Variovorax paradoxus: one gene and its partner. The protein of the gene in region 2 purifies or fractionates together with the protein of the main gene of each other region. This does not show direct contact. Links are inferred from orthologs where the notes say so. Each region holds a gene or a part of one and is shown on either strand. Other genes may lie near its edges. The genes, in order: AACL56_RS02195 and AACL56_RS25050.

Region 1 (2,925 bases), 4.8 Mb from region 2 along the record:
CGTGACAGGCGACGCGGACGGCAAGACCGATGATGCGGGCGGGCCCGTCGATGCGGACGATGCGCGCCGCCTGCTGCGCAAGCGCCTGCAGCGGCTGCACAGGCAGGCCGTGCGCGACGGCGAGCGCTTCGAGTCGCTCGACACCGAAAGCCGGCACCGCGTGCGCAAGCGGCTCAAGCGCCTGCGCTATCTCGCGGAGTTCGTGGCGCCGCTGTTCGATGGAGACGGCGACAACGGCAAGGACGCCGCCGAGCGCTACCTGAAGGCGCTGCGCCCCGCACAGGACGCGCTCGGCGATTTCAACGACGAAGCCGTGGCGATGGCGCTGTACCGCGACGCCGCCGAGCGCGACGCGCGGGCCTGGTTCGCGGTGGGATGGTTCGCCGCGCGGCATCCGGCGGGAGCGAAGGCGTGCCGGAAGGCCCTGGGAAAGATCGAGGACGCGCCGCGGTTCTGGAAGAAGCGCGGCTAGTTGCCGAAGTCCAGCGCCAGCTGAGAGTCTGGCAGCGACGGATCCAGCCTGCGGGCGGCCAGGTGCTTCGCCACGTATCCCGTAGCCCAGGCAAGGAAGGAAATCCAGCAGAGCCAGATCGCGAAGCCGATCAGAAGCACGCAGGTCCAGCGCTGTTCTTTCAGCGAATCCTTGATGAAGGCCGCGGTGTCTTTGTCCTTGAGGACGCCGCAAAGAATACCCACCTCGTTCTCGCTGAAGGATGTTCGTTCCGCGTTGAGGGCTGCCGGCTGCGAGCAGTCATCGATGCGCAACGGCTCGGGCCCGAACGGAAGGATGGATCGAAGTGCCTTGGCCTGTGTCGCGGTGGCGGCGAATGTCCGCTGCGTCGCCTTGAGCGTGAGGAACGCCTGATCGCGAAAGAGAGCCGTCGTGCTGGCAATGAAGAGCAGCATTCCGATCGCGACACCGGCAAGCCTCAGGCCCTGGAGTGTGCGCGACGGCAGTTTGTGCTGCCTGATCTGGCGAAGCTCCACATCGAAGAGTTCGCCGCACATGCTTAGCGCCCTCATTTGCACGCCGTTGCGTTTTGCCCATTGAATGAGCTGTCTGGCCTGCGCCAGGCTGTTGACCTTTACGCCGGCGAACAGGCGAAACGAAATCAGGCTGGTCTGCTCATCGATGAAAGCGCGAACTTCCGGATCGGTGATTTCCTGCTTGCCATGAACCAGTTGCCACAGCCGGTGCATCAGCACATGGAGCGACTCCGTTCGCCAGATGACCCAAACGAAGGCCATGCAGATCAGCGAAGGAGCCGCAATGCTCAGGAAGCTTGAAAGGCTGGGGAGTGTGGCGAAGTCCATCGCCACAGTCTGCCTCAGTGATGGTGCCCGTGCGCCCCATGCACATGCCGGTGCTCGATCTCCACCGGCAGCGCGGCGCGCACGTCGGTCACCTGCAGGCTGAACTTCAGCGCCTTGCCGGCCCACGGGTGGTTGCCGTCGAGCAGCACCACGGGGCCCTTGATCTTCATCACGGTGAAGACATGTTCGCGCCCGTCGTCGAGCCGGCCCTGCAGCTGGCCTCCCACCTTCACGCCCGGCGGGAAGTCGGTCTTGGGAATGCTGCGCACCAGCGTCTCGTCGCGCTGGCCGAAGGCGTCCTCGGGCGAGAGGCTCACCACGGTCTGGTAGCCCTTTTCCTTGCCGTCGAGCGCTTCCTCGATCTTGGGCAGCGTGTTCTCGTACCCGCCATGCAGGTAGGCCATCGGCTCGGGGCTCGCCTCGATGAGCTTGCCCTGGGCATCGGAGACCTTGTACTTGATGGTGACGACGGTGTCTTTTTCGATTTTCATGGGGTCGCATTCTCAGTGGAAACCGGAAAACGCTGCCGGTCAGGCTTTCCCCGTGTCCGGCGCACCGAGCAACAGGCCCATCTGGCCCAGCTTGCCGACCACGAGCTCGATGAAGGCCGACACCGCCAGCGGCAGGTGCTTGCGGCTCGGGTACACCACGCTCAGCCCGCGTCCGGTGTAGCGGTACTGCGGCAGCACCCGCACCAGCAAGCCTTCCTGCTCGTCGCGCGTTGCGATCGGCGGCGGCAGCTGCACGATGCCCAGCCCGGCCAGCGCCGCCTTGCGCAGCGCCTGCGCGGTGTTGCCGGTGAAGCGGCCGCCGACCTGCACTTCTTCCTCGACGCCGTCGGGTCCGGTGAGCCGCCATGTGGTGCGTCCGCCGGGGTGCGGCGGCGTCACGCAATCGTGGGCCGCGAGTTCCTGCAGCGTGGCAGGTGCGCCGCGGCGCGCGAGGTAGGCGGGGCTCGCCAGCAGCCCGCCGCTGCGGGTGGCCATGCGCCGTCCGATGTAGCCCGAATCGCGCAGCGGGCCGCCGCGGAAGGCCACGTCGATCTGCTCGGCGATCAGGTCGGCGGGTGCGTCGCTGAGCACGAAGTCCAGCTTCACCAGCGGGTGTTCGGCCAGGAAGTCCGACACCCATTCCATGGGAAAGAAATCGAAGAAGTCCGCCGGCGCCGCCACGCGCACCAGCCCGCTCGGCGCTTGGCCGCCCGCCACCAGGGCCTGGCCCGCCGCCACCAGCCCGTCGACCGCGCCGGCGCAGCGGTCGTGGAAGTCCTGGCCCGCGCCGGTCAGCGTGAGCTTGCGGGTGGAGCGCTGCATCAGCCGGGTGCCCAGCTGGGCCTCGAGCTGCTGGATGCGCCGGCTCAGCGTGTTGGGCGGCACGCCGAGCCGGCGGCCGGCCTCGGCAAAGCTGCCGCAGCGCACCACCTGCACGAATACGGCGACGTCGTTGAGATCGAGCATGGCGGTCTGATTCCTTCGAATTCTGGACGAGTGCAATCCGACTCTACCGTCTAGTCGATCAATGGGTGCATGCCTAACCTTCTTCCCATTCCTCAACTGTCCATTTCCCAGGAGCACACATGACCCCACAACCCCGCATCGGCATCATCCTCGG
Region 2 (3,189 bases):
CTCGCTGATCGGCCCGCCGCCGCTGTGCGTCCAGAGGTGGCGCATCACGTCATCGAGCGAACCCTTGCCTTCGTGGCGCAGCGTGAGGTCGAAGCACAGCGCGACCAGCGCGCCCTTGGTGTAGTAGCTCACCGTGCTGTTGGGCGTCTGCTCGTCCTGGCGGTAGTACTTGACCCAGGCGTCGAAGCTCGCGTCGGCCACCGGCTGCACCAGCCGGCCCGGCGTCTGCATGACCTGGTTGAGCGTCTTGTTCAGCAGGCGCAGGTAGGCCGCGTCGTCTATGCGGCCCGCGCGGCGCAGCAGCAGGTCGTCGTAGTAGCTGGTGAAGCCCTCGAAGAACCACAGCAGCTGCGTGTAGTTCTCGCGGCTGTAGTCGTAGCGCGCGAACTCGGCGGGCCGCATGCGCTTGACGTTCCAGGTGTGGAAGTACTCGTGGCTGATGAGCCCCATCAGCGTGGTGTAGCCCTCGGGCTGCTTCTTCTTCTCGCCGCGCTGTGGCAGGTCGCGGCGGTTGCAGATCAGCGCCGTGGAATGACGGTGCTCGAGCCCGCCGTAGCCGTCGTCCACCGCGTTCAGCATGAACACGTAGCGGTCGATCGGCAGCTTCGGCCCGCCGCGCTTGCCGGCCTTGTCGCCGTGCCAGAAGCGGATCTCTGCCTCGCAGATGGCCTGCGTGTCGGCAATGAGCCTGTCGCCGTCGAACGAGGCCGCAGCCCCCGCGATCACGAAGCGGTGCGGCACGCCGCAGGCCTCGAACTCGGCGCTCCAGAACGCGCCGAGCTCGACCGGGCTGTCGGCCAGCTCGTCGTAGCCCGAGGCCTGGTAGCTGCCGAAGCCGGACCTGTCGGCCTTCACCGGCACCAGCGCGGTGGCGCACGACCACGGGGCCGCACCGGCCGGCAGCGCGGGCGCGACGATCTCGATGGCATGCGGCGCGTCGGTCTGGCCCTCGACGCGAAGGCACACGCTGGTGCCGTTGAAGAAGCCGCGTTCGGCATCGAGCCAAGCGGTGCGCACCGAGTTGTCGTACGCGCAGACCTGGTAGTTCAGCACCAGCGGCTGGCCGGGCTCGCATTCGACACGCCAGCTGCACTTGTCGAGCTGCGTCAGCGCCGGCTTGCGGCGGCCCTGCGTGGCGCGCAGGCCCTGCAGGTTCTTGGCGAACTCGCGCACCAGGTAGCTGCCGGGAATCCACACCGGCAGCGACACCTGCTGCTGCGCAGCAGGCGAATCGATGGTGAGCGTGACGGAAAAGAGATGCGCATGCAGGTCCGCGCATTCGACGCGGTAGCGCACACCCGCGATGGTCTTCGCGGGCGTGGCGGCGGCGGTGGCGCGGCGCGATGCGGTCCGGGTCTTCGTCGTCGCCATCAGCTGGACGAAGCGGCGAGTTGCTTCTCGACCTGCTCTGCGGGAATGGCGCCGGGGGTGCGCGTGCCGTCGCTGAAGATCAGCGTGGGCGTGCCGGTGATGTTGTACTTGCGGCCGAAGTCGACGTTGCGCTGCAGCGCGGTGACGTCGCAGTTGGTCGGCGCCGTGGTGGGCCGGGTGCTGGCTTCCATCCAGTCGCTCCAGGCCTTGCCCTTGTCCTTGCTGCACCAGATGTCGCGCGACTTGACGTTCGAGTCCGGACCGAGCACCGGGTACAGGAACAGATACACGGTGACGTTGTCGACCGTCTTCATGTCCTTCTCGAAGCGCTTGCAGTAGCCGCAGTTCGGGTCTTCGAACACCGCCAGCTTGCGCTTGCCGTTGCCGCGCACGATCTTGATCGAGTCCTTCAGCGGCAGCTGGTCGAAGGCGACGGCGCTGAGCTTCTCCACGCGCTCCTCGGTCAGGTTCTTGCGCGATTTCACGTCGATCAGGTTGCCCTGGATCAGGTAGTTGCCCTGTTCGTCGGTGTAGAAGATCTGCGCGCCGTTCACGCGCACTTCGTAGAGGCCCGGGATCGGCGCCTTCGAGACTTCGTCGATCGGCGGGAACTGCGGGATGCGTGCCGGCAGGTTCTTGCGGATCTCGGCTTCGCCAGCGGTGGCGGCCACGACCGCGCCCAGCGTGCAGGCGGCGAGAAGGAGGTTGCGTACGAGTGTCATCGGGAGATCCGTTGGTTCGGTTCTGAAAAGGACGTGCAGGCGTCAGGCCTTCAGGCCCATGGCTTGCGCGGTGATCCAGTGCTTGACCAGGCGCGTGCGGTCGAAACCGCGCATGCCCCAGTTGCGCAATGCAGGGAGTGGACCCAGGTTGTGCGAGAAAAGTTGCTGCAGACCGTCGGTCGCGAGGCTCATCTGCAGCACGTCGACGCGGCGGGCACGTTCGTAGCGGCGCAGCAGGCGCGGGTCGCCGACGCTGCGCCAGTGGTCGCGGTTCCTGATCACGCCGGCCAGCGCGGCGGCGTCGGCCAGGCCGAGATTCAGGCCCTGGCCCGCCAGCGGATGCACCGTGTGGGCCGCATCGCCCGCCAGTGCCCAGGAGCGGTTCGGCTGGCCGGGCATGGCGCCGGTCCAGCGGTCGGCGATGGCGCGGGCCAGCGGCCAGGCGCCGCGTTCGCTCGTAAGCTTGAGCGGTCCGAGCGCGCCGTGGCTGGCTTCCGTGACCGCGGCGTCGAATTCATCGTTGCCCTGCGCCAGCAGGTCGGGCGCGCGCAGCTGGTCGACCGACCACACCAGCGCGACGGTCTTGCCGTGTGTGCCGCCCAGCGGCAGCAACGCAAGCACCTCGCCGCGGTCGTTGAACCACTGGCGCGCGATGCCGTCATGCGACTGCGCGGCTTCCATGCGCGCGGCGACGGCATGCTGCGGATAGCGCGTGATCTCGTAGCTCACGCCGAGCGCCTCGCGCGTGGTGCTGGCCTTGCCTTCGCACACCACCGTCAGCGGCGCGGCGACGGGCTCGGCCACGACTTCGATCAGCGGCTGGAAGCGCACCGCGTCGGCCAACTGCTGTTCGAGTGCGGGCACGTCGACGATCCACGCCAGCGCATCGACCTTCTGTCGCGCGGCGCTGAACTGGACGCGGCCGCCTTCGTCGCCATGCACCAGCATCTCGCGCACGGCGGTGGCGTGGGTGGCATCGGGCCAGGCGCGCAGCGACTCGAGCAGGGTCCGGGAAGCCGTGTTGAGCGCATAGGCCCGGATGTCTTCCTTGCCCTGCGCGGCCGGCGGCACCACCAGCGCGACGCGCACACGCTCG

What was found.
Region 1: the proteins of AACL56_RS25050 (region 2) and AACL56_RS02195 purify together in Escherichia coli (affinity purification with mass spectrometry, with the first as the bait; 2 studies listed by BioGRID). This does not show direct contact. The link is inferred for Variovorax paradoxus from one-to-one orthologs.

What each region holds. Positions count from the first base shown.
Region 1 is NZ_LR743507.1:451,657-454,581, reverse strand. Bases 68-2,760 are described here. They hold AACL56_RS02195 (FKBP-type peptidyl-prolyl cis-trans isomerase), read right to left. Parts: upstream 1,806-2,760; coding sequence 1,329-1,805; downstream 68-1,328. Other genes in these bases: AACL56_RS02190 (LysR family transcriptional regulator), read right to left, coding at 1,845-2,760; AACL56_RS02200 (DUF6216 family protein), read right to left, coding at 469-1,314; AACL56_RS02205 (CYTH and CHAD domain-containing protein), read left to right, coding at 68-472. Outside these bases: more of AACL56_RS02205, read left to right, coding at 1-67; more of AACL56_RS02190, read right to left, coding at 2,761-2,771; AACL56_RS02185 (NADPH-dependent FMN reductase), read left to right, coding at 2,891-2,925. UniProt on the Escherichia coli protein: Folding helper with both chaperone and peptidyl-prolyl cis-trans isomerase (PPIase) activities. Chaperone activity prevents aggregation of unfolded or partially folded proteins and promotes their correct folding.
Region 2 is NZ_LR743507.1:5,275,808-5,278,996, reverse strand. What follows is about bases 233-3,189. They hold AACL56_RS25050 (DsbC family protein), read right to left. Parts: upstream 2,094-3,189; coding sequence 1,371-2,093; downstream 233-1,370. Other genes in these bases: AACL56_RS25045 (FAD-dependent monooxygenase), read right to left, coding at 2,136-3,189; AACL56_RS25055 (M61 family metallopeptidase), read right to left, coding at 233-1,371. In the rest of the region: more of AACL56_RS25055, read right to left, coding at 1-232. UniProt on the Escherichia coli protein: Acts as a disulfide isomerase, interacting with incorrectly folded proteins to correct non-native disulfide bonds.